DNA from 2 places in the Streptomyces sp. NBC_00344 genome. Region 1 is predicted to be linked to the other one. Evidence: riboswitches for the same ligand, from Rfam matches in the RefSeq annotation. Region 1 holds a riboswitch; the other holds the start of a gene.
The links. A riboswitch is a leader RNA that binds a small molecule or an ion and turns the genes downstream of it on or off. The one in region 1 is predicted to bind glycine.
Positions count from the first base shown of each region.

Region 1 (6,381 bases):
ATCGGCGCCGGTCTCCTTCATGGTCTTGATGACCTTGTCCAGCGACACCTTGTGGCTGCCGTCGCCGCGCATCGCCATCTTGGCCGCGGTGACCGCCTTGACCGCCGCCATGCCGTTGCGCTCGATGCACGGGATCTGGACGAGACCACCGACCGGGTCGCAGGTGAGGCCCAGATTGTGTTCCATGCCGATTTCGGCGGCGTTCTCCACCTGCTCGGGGGAGCCGCCGAGTACCTCGGCCAGCGCGCCGGCCGCCATGGAGCAGGCGGAGCCGACCTCGCCCTGGCAGCCGACCTCGGCGCCGGAGATGGAGGCGTTCTCCTTGAAGAGCATGCCGATGGCGCCGGCCGCGAGCAGGAAGCGGACGACACCGTCCTCGTCGGCGCCGGGGATGAAGTTGATGTAGTAGTGCAGGACCGCCGGGATGATGCCGGCCGCGCCGTTCGTCGGCGCGGTGACGACGCGGCCGCCCGCGGCGTTCTCCTCGTTCACCGCCATCGCGTAGAGGGTGATCCACTCCATGGCGTGGGCCAGCGGATCGCCCTCGGCGCGCAGCTGGCGGGCCGAGTGGGCGGCGCGGCGGCGGACCTTGAGGCCGCCGGGGAGTATGCCCTCACGGGAGATACCGCGGGAGACGCAGGACTGCATGACCCCCCAGATGTCGAGGAGCCCCGCGCGGATCTCGGCCTCGCTGCGCCAGGCCTTCTCGTTGTCGAGCATCAGGGCGGAGATCGACAGGCCGGTCTCGCGGGTCTGCCGGAGCAGCTCGTCGCCGGTGCGGAAGGGGTGCTTCAGCACGGTGTCGTCGAGCACGATGCGGTCTTCGCCGACGGCGTCCTCGTCGACGACGAAGCCACCGCCCACCGAGTAGTACGTCTTCTCCAGCAGCAGGACGCCCTCGTGATCGCGGGCGGACACCGTCATACCGTTGGCGTGGTACGGCAGTGCCTTGCGGCGGTGCAGCTTCAGGTCCCGGTCGTAGTCGAAGGCGATTTCGTGCGCGCCCAGGAGGTTGATGCGGCCGGTGTCGCGGATGTGGTCGATCCGCTGGTCGGCGTGCTCGACATCGACCGTGCGGGGGGATTCGCCCTCCAGGCCGAGGAGCACCGCCTTGGGGGTGCCGTGTCCGTGGCCGGTCGCACCCAGGGAACCGAAGAGCTCGGCGCGTACCGACGCGGTGTGGGCCAGCAGGCCCTCGTTCTTCAGGCGCCGGGCGAACATCCGGGCCGCGCGCATGGGGCCGACCGTATGGGAGCTGGACGGGCCGATGCCGATCGAGAACAGGTCGAAGACCGAGATGGCCACGGGTGACTCCTCAATGGTTGGTAGACGCCGTTGTCTGCCGGGGTGGTGCAGAAAGCCTGAGCGAATACGCGGTGCGGGGCACCACGCGCACTGTCCAGTGTGCGCGGTGCCCCGGTGTTCGTACAAAAGGGTACGGAATGCCGTACGGAACTACTACAGACCGGGGTACAGCGGGTGCTTCCCGGCCAGTGCGCTGACCCGGGCGGCCAGTGCCTCCCGGTCGTACGCCGGCTTCAGCGCGGCCGCGATGATGTCCGCCACCTCGGTGAAGTCCTCGGTCCGGAAACCGCGGGTCGCCAGCGCCGGTGTACCGATGCGCAGGCCCGACGTCACCATCGGGGGCCGCGGGTCGTTCGGGACCGCGTTGCGGTTGACCGTGATACCGACCTCGTGGAGACGGTCCTCGGCCTGCTGGCCGTCCAGCTCGGAGTTGCGCAGGTCGACGAGGACCAGGTGCACATCCGTGCCGCCGGAGAGTACCGAGACACCGTGCTCGGTGACATCGTCCTGCACCAGGCGCTCGGCCAGGATGCGGGCGCCCTCCAGGGTGCGCTGCTGACGGTCCTTGAAGTCGTCGGTCGCCGCGACCTTGAAGGAGACCGCCTTGGCCGCGATCACGTGCTCCAGCGGGCCGCCCTGCTGGCCGGGGAAGACCGCGGAGTTGATCTTCTTGGCGAGCTCGGCTGTGGAAAGAATCACGCCACCGCGCGGGCCGCCGAGGGTCTTGTGCGTGGTGGTGGTGACGACGTGCGCGTGCGGCACGGGGGAGGGGTGAAGACCCGCCGCCACCAGGCCGGCGAAGTGCGCCATGTCGACCATCAGATACGCGCCGACCTCGTCGGCGATCTTCCGGAACGCGGCGAAGTCCAGCTGGCGCGGATACGCCGACCAGCCGGCCACGATCAGCTTCGGCTGGGACTCCTTGGCGAGGCGTGCGACCTCGGCCATGTCGACCTGGCCGGTCTGCTCGTCGACGTGGTACGCGACCACGTTGTAGAGCTTGCCGGAGAAGTTGATCTTCATGCCGTGGGTCAGGTGCCCGCCGTGGGCGAGGTTCAGGCCCATGATCGTGTCACCGGGCTTGAGCAGCGCGAACATCGCGGCCGCGTTGGCCTGGGCGCCCGAGTGCGGCTGCACGTTGGCGTGCTCGGCGCCGAACAGCGCCTTCACCCGGTCGATCGCGATCTGTTCGATGACGTCGACGTGCTCGCAGCCGCCGTAGTAGCGGCGGCCGGGGTAGCCCTCGGCGTACTTGTTGGTCAGGACCGAGCCCTGCGCCTCCATGACGGCGACCGGAGCGAAGTTCTCCGAGGCGATCATTTCGAGGGTGGACTGCTGACGGTCGAGCTCGGCGTCGACGGCGGCGGCGACGTCCGGGTCGAGCTCGTGGAGGGAGGAGTTCAGAAGCGACATCAAAGAATCCCTAGTTGCCGGCGGAGAGAGCGTCGTACTCGTCGGCGGTGAGCAGATCGTCCGGCTCGCCGGTGACGCGCACCTTGAACAGCCAACCGCCCTCGAAGGGAGCGGTGTTCACCAGCGACGGGTCGTCGATGACGTCCTGGTTGATCTCGGTGATCTCACCGGACACCGGGGCGTACAGATCGCTGACCGACTTGGTCGACTCCAGCTCACCGCAGGTCTCTCCCGCGGTCACCGTGGAGCCGGCCTCAGGGAGCTGGGCGTAGACGACGTCACCGAGCGCGTTGGCCGCGAACTCCGTGATGCCGACCGTCGAGACGCCGTCCTCGGCGACCGACAGCCACTCGTGCTCCTTGCTGTAACGCAGCTGCTGGGGGTTGCTCATGACCTGATTCTCCTGGATGCGGTGGAGTGCTGGTGAACGGGTGTCTTGAGGATTGAGACGAGGCGGGGGCCGGAGAGCGTGGAGTGGGTCACTTCCGGCGCTTGTAGAAGGGGAGTGCCACGACCTCGTACGGCTCATGCGTACCGCGGATGTCCACGCCCACGCCGGAGGTGCCGGGCTCGGCGTGGGCCGCGTCGACGTAGGCGATGGCGAGGGGCTTGCCGAGAGTGGGCGACGGGGCACCGGATGTGACCTCGCCGATCACCTGGCCGCCGGCCACGACCGGGTAGCCCGCCCGGGGGACGCGGCGGCCCTCGGCGATCAGACCGACGAGCTTGCGCGGAGGGCTGGAGACAGCCCGCTCGGCGGCGGCCTCCAGGGAGGAACGCCCGACGAAGTCGCCCTCCTTCTCGAACTTGACGACCCGGCCGAGCCCGGCGTCGAAGGGGGTCAGAGCGGTGGTCAGCTCGTGCCCGTACAGCGGCATGCCGGCCTCCAGACGCAGGGTGTCGCGGCAGGAGAGGCCGCAGGGCACCAGACCGGCGGGGGCGCCTGCCTCGGTCAGTGCCTGCCACAGCCGGACGGCGTCGGACGGGGCGACGAACAGCTCGAAGCCGTCCTCGCCGGTGTAGCCGGTGCGGGCGATCAGCGCCGGAACGCCGGCCACCGTGCCGGGCAGGCCCGCGTAGTACTTCAGCCCGTCCAGGTCCGCGTCGGTCAGCGACTTCAGGATGCCGGGGGACTCGGGGCCCTGCACGGCGATCAGCGCGTACGCGTCGCGGTCGTCGCGCACCTCGGCATCGAAGCCCGCCGAGCGCTCGGCCAGCGCGTCCAGCACGGTCTGCGCGTTGCCCGCATTGGCCACGACCATGTATTCGGTGTCGTCCAGCCGGTAGACGATCAGGTCGTCGAGGATGCCGCCGTCCTCCCGGCAGATCATCGTGTACCGGGCGCGGCCCGCGCCGACCGTGCCGATGTTGCCGACCAGGGCGTAGTTCAGCAGATCCACGGCGCCCGGTCCGGTGACGGTGATCTCGCCCATGTGGGAGAGGTCGAAGAGTCCGGCGCGGGTCCGTACGGCGTTGTGCTCGTCGCGCTCGCTGGCGTAGCGCAGCGGCATGTCCCAGCCGGCGAAGTCGGTCATCGTCGCGCCGAGCGAACGGTGGGTCGCGTCGAGGGCGGTGAGACGGGGGGCGGTGCTCATATGTGGGGCTCCCAGGGCATGACAGGCGAGGACGATTCCTCCCCATCTGTCATCGGAACCTGAGAGGTTCGCCGGCGCCTCCTGACGGGGCTCGGCTTGCACCTTGGGTGGGGCCGCACGGCGGCGGCCCGCTTTTCAGATCTGCCTCGTCCGCGCGGTACGGGGCCTGAGAGATTACAAGGGAGGGACTTGCTCCTTCGGCGCCCCGGCCGAAGGCCGAGGACTCTCCCGCGCGGATTCGAACGGCCTGTATGGAGTTTGGCGCGCACATCATCGCACGGGAGGGGGAACCGTCGTCGCGCGGCGGGCGGAACCGGCAAATCACCTTGTGCCGCATTACCGTTTCTTTACACTTCTTGGGCAGGGGTTCAACGCCCGACGGGGGGAGCGGTCATGACGGGACAGGGACGGAGCGCGGCCACGGCGACCGGCGGTCCGGGTGCGGTACCGGCCAGGTCCGGGGCCGTGCGGCGGGAGGCCGACGGGCCGCCGCGGCCCACGGTCCGCGATCTGCGCGCGAGGGCCGGGCACAGTCCGCACCGGCTCCGGTTCTCCCCGGGGGACGTGGTCGTGGTGTCCGGTCTGCCGGGCAGCGGAAAGTCCACCCTGTTACGACGCGCGGCCGGCGCGCATCGCATCGACTCGCAGGACGTGCGGGACCGCTGGGAGCGCCGGATGCCCCGGTTCCTGCCCTACTGGAGCTACCGCCCGCTGGTGCGCGCGGCCCACTACGCAGGTCTGTGGCGGGCGTTGAGATCCGGCCGGGACGTGGTGGTGCACGACTGCGGGACCCAGGCCTGGGTACGCGCCCGGCTCGCCGGAGCGGCGCGGCGCCGCGGGGGAGCCCTGCATCTGCTGCTGCTCGACGTCCCTCCAGAGGTGGCGCGGGCGGGCCAGGACGAGCGCGGCCGGGGCGTCTCCGCGTACGCGTTCGCCAGGCACCGGCACGCGGTCGGCCGGCTGGTGCGCGAAGCGGAGCGCGAGCGGCTGCCTGCGGGCTGTGGTTCGGCGGTGCTGCTCGACCGGGAGGCTGCGGGAACCCTGCGCCGGATCGGCTTCGGGGACGGGCCGTGGTCCGGGGAAGGGCAGAGTCACGACCGTCCACAGGGTCGTTAGGGTTCGTTCAGTACACGACAGGTGAGAAGGGGATATCTCGGTGGACATGGCATGGCCGGGCAACGAGCTCGAAGAGGTACTGACGGCCTCGGTCGGTAACCCCGCCGCGGGCGGCCGGCTGATCGAGGTGCTGGGACGCAGCAATCTCTGGGTGCCGCTGCCCAACGGCGGCAGCAACGACAGCCGTGCGCTCGACCTGCCCACGCTCGACATCGAGGGCGGGGCGTACGTCCCCGTCTTCAGCTCCGAGGCACAGTTCCTGCAGTGCGTCGGATCCCATCTCTCCTTCACGGTGGCGCCCGCCGTCGCATTCGCCCGGGGTCTTCCCCCGCAGCTGGGCATAGCCGTGAACCCGGGCGGCGCGATCGGTGTGCCGCTGCCGCCGCCCGCCGTGGCGGAGCTCTGCCGGGCCGGGCGCACGTCCCTGGACGGACCTGCGAGCGGTGGCCGGGTGCGGCTGTTCGAACCGGACTGGCAGGACGACCCGGTCGACTTCCTCTCGGCGGCGGCAGGCGAGTTCGAGCAGATCGGGGCGGTCAGCTCGGCGCGCAGGGCGCTGGCCTCGATCGAGGGCGGGGATCCGGTGCTCTTCGTCGGAGTCGAGTTCTCGGCCTGGGAAGGCGAGGGCCGGGACGCCCCGATGGATGCTCTCGGCCGGGTACTGGGCCGGGTCGAGGTGCGCTGGCCGGTCAATCTGGTCCTGCTGGACGTGGCGCAGGATCCGGTGGCCGACTGGATGCTGGAAAGGGTGCGGCCCTTCTATGTCAGGGACGCGCTGACGCCCTCCTGAGAACTGCCGGGTGCTCCCTGGCGAATCAGCGTGCCGAGCCGGCGGCGCCGCATCGCACGGCGCAGGGGCGCGCATACTGGATGGATTCGGGCGTACACCCCGCGCGGCGAGGTGCCGTGGCTGTCGTCGTGCGCCCGCGGGGATTACGGGTCGGTCCTCAGT
Region 1 is NZ_CP107996.1:1,919,647-1,926,027, reverse strand. Features, by position in the region: gene OHS16_RS08520 (L-serine ammonia-lyase) at 1-1,305, opposite strand, end outside; gene glyA (serine hydroxymethyltransferase) at 1,459-2,718, opposite strand; gene gcvH (glycine cleavage system protein GcvH) at 2,729-3,109, opposite strand; gene gcvT (glycine cleavage system aminomethyltransferase GcvT) at 3,198-4,313, opposite strand; glycine riboswitch at 4,459-4,554, opposite strand; gene OHS16_RS08500 (AAA family ATPase) at 4,707-5,429, shown strand; gene OHS16_RS08495 (enhanced serine sensitivity protein SseB) at 5,476-6,219, shown strand.

Region 2 (6,381 bases), 4.2 Mb from region 1:
CCGAGACCGGTGCGCAGCTCCTCCGCCAGCTGGTCGAAGACCTGGCCCCCCAGACGGTGCGGAACGATATTTACTTCCAGGTTGAACATCCCGAGTTCCGTCTGGAAATCCCGGCTGGCGATGCGGTCCAGCACCTCCGCATTCATCATCCGCGGCATACCGTCGGCACCGGCGAGATTAAGTTCGATCTCCAGGCCCATGAGATTCTTCGGCCGGTCGAAGCTCTTCTCGTCGAGCAGCCGCCCGAGACCGGCAAGACATTGCTGGAGCTTCCTCCGGTACCGCTGCCGATCGGACGGGTCCACTCCGCCTGCCTCGACCTTCTCCCCCATCGAAGCGTCCCTCCTCGAGCCTGCGGTCACGTAATCGGCGTTCATGTCACCGTCGATAATGCCCAGACTCGTTGATCCGTAACTCCCCACGGCCGGCCCGCGCCGGGTAGGGTGACTCCGGATGGCATGTGGCACATGCGATCGGCATGAAGCGGGTGCAGATACCGAATCCGCGGAAGCGGCGAAAACGCCGACGTGTTTCGGCCTACCACTCACGCCGGAGCCCTTCAGGTCACAGACCTGCACGCAAGCTAAATCGGGAGATTCTGTACAAGAGAAAGTCCGAATACACACTTGCTTGCAATATCCACGTCAGCTAGCCGAAACATTTTCTGAACACGCGTCGTATAAACTCCGCGAACAAGGCAGAGAGTTGACGCCCCGGCCCGCGGAGGACGCACCTTCCTCCTGGCCGCCCGGCCCCCCTCAGGCCCCGCAAGCTGACAGCGCCGTCCGCACTGCCCGTGCATCACCGTGTCTCCGAAGCGAGAGGCGACCCACCATTATGCCGCTTTCCATCCCTCCGGCCCCCGCGCCGGCCCTGCGCAGCGTCCTCGCGGCACTCGATTCACCCACTGCCGTCCGCGAGGCCCGAACTCCTGCCCTTCGCTCCGCCCAGGGGCCGCTGGCCCCTGACTCCGCCCTTCCGGTGCACGTACTGGACGGCATCTTGGCGAGCGATGAGTCCCCGCGCACCCGGCTGACCAGCTGGCGCTTCCTGATCCGCAGCGGTGAGCGGGCGGTGGCCGCCGCCGACGCCAAGCTCACTGCCGATGGCTGGACCTTCTCGCACTTCTTCGAGGGGCCCTACATCGCTGCCACCGAGAACGCCCTGCGGCAGGCCGAGGCGATGAACAAGTCCTACCAGCCGAGGCTGCTGTCCGTCCCCCAGCTGTACATGATGACGCTCTGGCTGCACGCCGACACCGGGTCCGACGCATCCGACCCCGGTTCCACGCCGGCGCCCACGGACCTGCTGGTGCCGCTCGCGCCCGCGCCGCCCGGGATCGCCGCGCACCGCCCGCACCGGGTGTCCGAACTGCTGCCCGTGATGACGCTACGCCTGAAGCAGTCCCCGTTGCTCGGTTCTCCTGCCTGATCACCACCGGCTGCCGGTGCGCCCCGTGACCCCGTTCGAGTCACGGGGCTTTCTCGCCCATCGGACTAGCCCGGTCGGGTCACCCGGAACCACCCGAAGAGAAACCGGAGTTGGGTTGAACCGTCCGCACGGGTGATGCGTCCTCAAGCTGTAGCAAGTGCTGCCGCGAAATCCCTGCGGATTGGCGCCCGTGGGGCAACACTGGGACCGACCGACTGATACGGGGGGCGGCCATGACATCGACATCGAGCCGCAGGACACTCACCACAACGCAGCGAAAGAACGCATCCATGTGCCAGCACCAGCCATCCTGCCCGTCAGCCGACTCCGCCGACCGGGAGGCCGCGGTCCTCGTGGCGCACCACCCCGAGCAGGGCTGGAGCCTGCTGTGCAATGGCGTCCTCGTCTTCGAGGACACCGGCGAGCTGCTGCCGGACGGGCAGATCATCGCTCCGCACCGCCCGCTGACCGCGGGGCTCGCGACCGCCGCCTGACGGGCGCCCCCGGAGCGGCACCGCCCGCACGGACGGCACCCGACAACCGCTGAGCACCCATCCGGCAGCACCGAGGCTGCCGGAGACGACGAAGGGCCGGCCCGGGAGACATCCCCGAACCGGCCCTCCCGCATGTGCGTCAGGCGTCGTACGCGTCCAGCGGCGGGCAGGAGCAGACGAGATTACGGTCTCCGAACGCCCCGTCGATACGGCGCACCGGCGGCCAGTACTTGTCGGCGGGCGACACCCCGGCGGGGAAGACCGCCTCCTCACGGCTGTAGGAGTGCGTCCAGTCACCGCCGAGCGCGGCAGCGGTGTGCGGGGCGTTGGCCAGCGGGTTGTCCTCCGCCGCCCACTCACCCGAAGCGACCTTCTCGATCTCGCCGCGGATCGCGATCATCGTGTCGCAGAACCGGTCGAGCTCGGTGAGGTCCTCGCTCTCGGTCGGTTCGATCATCAGCGTGCCGGCCACCGGGAACGACATGGTCGGGGCGTGGAAGCCGTAGTCGATGAGGCGCTTGGCGATGTCGTCGACGCTCACCCCGGTCGACTTGGTGAGCGGCCGCAGATCCACGATGCACTCGTGTGCGACCAGGCCGTTCGGCCCGGTGTAGAGCACCGGGTAGTGCGGCTCCAGACGCTTGGCGATGTAGTTGGCAGCCAGCACGGCCACCTGGGTCGCCCGCTTGAGGCCGTCGCCGCCCATGAGCCGCACGTACGCCCAGGAGATCGGCAGTATGCCCGCGGAGCCCCACGGCGCGGCCGAGATCGGACCGATGCCGGTCTCGGGGCCCGCGGACGGCTGGAGCGGGTGGTTCGGCAGATACGGCGCCAGGTGCGCGCGCACGCCGACGGGACCGACGCCCGGGCCACCACCGCCGTGCGGAATGCAGAAGGTCTTGTGCAGATTGAGGTGCGACACGTCCGAGCCGAACTTGCCCGGCTTGGCCAGACCCACCAGCGCGTTGAGGTTGGCACCGTCGACGTAGACCTGGCCTCCGGCGTCGTGCACCGCGGCGCAGATGTCGGTGATGTGCTCCTCGAAGACACCGTGCGTCGAGGGGTAGGTGACCATCAGGACGGCCAGCTCGTCCGCATGCTGCGCGATCTTGGCGTGCAGGTCCTCGACGTCGACGTCGCCGTCCTCGCGGGTCCTGACGACCACGACCTTCATGCCGGCCATCACCGCGCTGGCGGCGTTGGTGCCGTGCGCCGACGACGGGATGAGACAGACGGTGCGTCCTGTGTCGCCGTTGGCCCGGTGGTAGGCGCGTACGGCGAGAAGACCGGCGAGCTCGCCCTGTGAGCCCGCGTTGGGCTGCAGCGAGACCTTGTCGTATCCGGTCACCTCGGCGAGCCGCTCCTCCAGCTCGTGGATGAGCGTCAGGTAGCCCTGTGCCTGGTCGACCGGTGCGAACGGGTGCATCGCGCCGAACTCGGGCCAGGTGACGGGCTCCATCTCGGTGGTCGCGTTCAGCTTCATCGTGCAGGAGCCGAGCGGGATCATGCCGCGGTCCAGCGCGTAGTCCCGGTCCGCGAGCTTGCGCAGATAGCGCAGCATGGCGGTTTCCGAGCGGTGCTGGTGAAAGACCGGGTGGGTGAGGACGGTGTCCCGGCGCAGCAGTTCCGCGGGCAGCGCGTCTGCAGTCCGCTCGTCGAGCGCCTCGACGTCGCCGTCCGCTCCGAAGGCGGACCAGACGGCAGCCAGCTGGACGCGTGTCGTGGTCTCGTCGCAGGAGACCGAGACCAGGTCGGCGTCCACGCGGTACAGGTTGACACCGCCCTCACGGGCCGCGGCGACGACCTGGTCGGCCTTCCCGCCGGTCCGTACGGTCAGGGTGTCGAAGTACTCGCCGTGCACGACATCGACGCCGGCGGCGCGGAGCCCCCCGGCGAGGATCGCCGCGTAGCGGTGGGTCCGGCGGGCGATCTCGCGGAGACCGTCGGGACCGTGGTAGACCGCGTACATCCCTGCCATCACGGCGAGGAGCACCTGCGCCGTACAGATGTTGCTGGTGGCCTTCTCCCGGCGGATGTGCTGCTCACGGGTCTGGAGCGCCAGCCGGTACGCCTTGTTGCCGTCGGCGTCCACGGAGACACCCACCAGCCGGCCCGGCAGATTTCGCGCGAACTTCTCGCGCACCGCCATGAACCCGGCGTGCGGGCCGCCGAAGCCCATCGGTACACCGAAGCGCTGGGTGGTGCCCACGGCGATGTCGGCCCCCAGCTCGCCGGGCGAGGTGAGCAGGGTCAGCGCGAGGAGATCGGCAGCGACGGTGACGATCGCGCCGAGCCGCTGCGCCTGCTCGATGACGGGCTTGATGTTCTGTACGCGGCCGGAGGCCCCCGGGTACTGCAGCAGAACACCGAAGACACCGCGCTCGGCAACCTCAGCCGGGATGCCGTCGCTCAGGTCGGCGACAACGACCTCGACCCCGGCCGGTTCGGCGCGGGTCTCGATCACGGCCAGGGTCTGCGGCAGCGCGTCGGCGTCGACCAGGAAGACACCGTTCTTGACCTTGCCGACCCGGCGTGCGAGCGACATCGCCTCGGCCGCCGCCGTGCCCTCGTCAAGCAGGGAGGCACCGGATGTGGGCAGCCCGGTCAGGTCGGCGACCACCGTCTGGAAGTTGAGCAGCGCCTCGAGCCGGCCCTGCGAGATCTCCGGCTGGTACGGCGTGTAGGCGGTGTACCAGGCCGGGTTCTCCATGACGTTGCGCAGGATGACCGGAGGGGTGAAGGTGCCGTAGTAGCCGAGGCCGATCATCGGTGCGAGCACCCGGTTGCGGTCGGCGAGCGAGCGCAGCTCGGCGAGCACCTCGGCCTCGGTGCGGGCCTCGGGCAGCCGCAGCGCCTCCGCGCTCTTGATCACTTCGGGCACCGCCGCGGCTGTGAGTTCGTCCAGCGAGCCGTAGCCGACGTGGGCCAGCATCTTGGCCTGGGCCCCGGCGTCGGGTCCGATATGGCGTTGTTCGAAGGGGATGCCACGCTCGAGCCGGGAGAGCGGAATGCGGTCGGCGGTCATGTTGGGAGGCCTCCTGGTCGATGCGACCTGCGAGAGGTACCACGGCACGGGTACCCGGACGGCCTCCCCCTCTGTCATCTCAACCTGAGAGTTTCACCGGCCCGTGCTGCGAGGCGCCGATTTTCACCGTCGGTGAGGAAGGGTCCCGGCCGTACCCGCCCGGTGCCCGCCCTGCTTTCCAGAGTGACCTCGTCCGCGCGGTACGTGTGCCTGAGAGATTCCGGGGAGGATTTGCTCCTTCGGCGCCCGCGGAGACTTCCTCCGGGGACTCTCCCGCGTGGGGTCAGTAGCCGCTAGCCAGCCTACCAGCGCGGCAGATCGCGGCACGCTCGAGTGGCCGAAGCCCCGGATCTGCACTTCTGTAGGGGTACGCAGCAGTTGCGACCAGTTGGAGGGACCGTGCAGACCGACATCGATCCGCGCAACCTGATAGGCCGCAAGGCGTTCGACCGCAACGGCGACAAGATAGGCACGGTGGACGAGGTCTACCTCGATGACGCCACCGGAGTGCCGGAGTGGGCCGCAGTCCGCACCGGCCTGTTCAGCCGGGACGCCTTCGTCCCGCTGGCTCCCAGCGAAATGGTGCAGGAAGCGCTTCGGGTGCCTTTCGACCGGTCTCTGATCAAGGACGCTCCGGACTTCGGAGTCGGCCGCCACCTGTCCCCCGAGCAGGAACTCCAGCTCTGTCACCACTACGGACTCGATGTATCGGCGCCGGCTTCTCCGCCGCCCCCCGACCGGGACTTCGGCCGGCTGGCCGGCGACGAGAGCTGATCCTCCGCGGGCGCGGGCTGCGCTGCTGCGTGTACCGGCGGTGCCTGTACCAGAGGCAAGGGGTCGGACGGCTCCAGATCGGGATCGTCCACGCCGAAGGTCCGGACCCGGCCGGGCGCGGACGAGCCCGGCTCCTCGAAGCGCACCGTCACCCGCCCCACACCGCTCCCCTGCACCCACCCGGCTCCGTACTCGCTGTGGCGCACATCATGCCCGGCGAGCCAACGGCGCCGGGTGGGCGGATCGGGCTCCAGGTCCGGCACGTCGGCGGGGCCGGCAGAGTCCGCATCCGCATCGTGCTCCCGTCCGGCGGCGCGCTCGGTCGCCGCCTGGGCGAACAGATCCTCCTGGGTGAAGTCGGCGAGCCCGGTGACCCCCACCCCGAGCAGCCTGACCCCTCCGGTGGTGTCCACCGGCTCCAGCAGCCGCGCAGCGGCCTCCCGCACGACTGCAGGATCGTCGGTCGGGCCGCGAAGGGTCTCCGAGCGCGTCAGGGTTGAGAAGTCATATCTCCGGACTTTGAGTACGACGGTCCTTCCGGACCGTCCGGCGGCGCGCAGCCGCTCCACGCACCGGTCGGCGAGCCGCCCCACCTCGTGGCGCACCCTGACCCGGTCATGCAGGTCGACGTCGAAGGTGTCCTCCACAGAGACCGAC
Region 2 is NZ_CP107996.1:6,075,827-6,082,207, reverse strand. Features, by position in the region: gene OHS16_RS27545 (glutamate--cysteine ligase) at 1-332, opposite strand, end outside; gene OHS16_RS27540 (hypothetical protein) at 838-1,431, shown strand; gene OHS16_RS27535 (DUF5999 family protein) at 1,722-1,925, shown strand; gene gcvP (aminomethyl-transferring glycine dehydrogenase) at 2,065-4,950, opposite strand; glycine riboswitch at 5,139-5,236, opposite strand; gene OHS16_RS27525 (PRC-barrel domain-containing protein) at 5,350-5,724, shown strand; gene OHS16_RS27520 (DNA polymerase IV) at 5,643-6,381, opposite strand, start outside.
Region 2: another riboswitch for glycine. It lies ahead of gcvP (aminomethyl-transferring glycine dehydrogenase); the one in region 1 lies ahead of gcvT (glycine cleavage system aminomethyltransferase GcvT).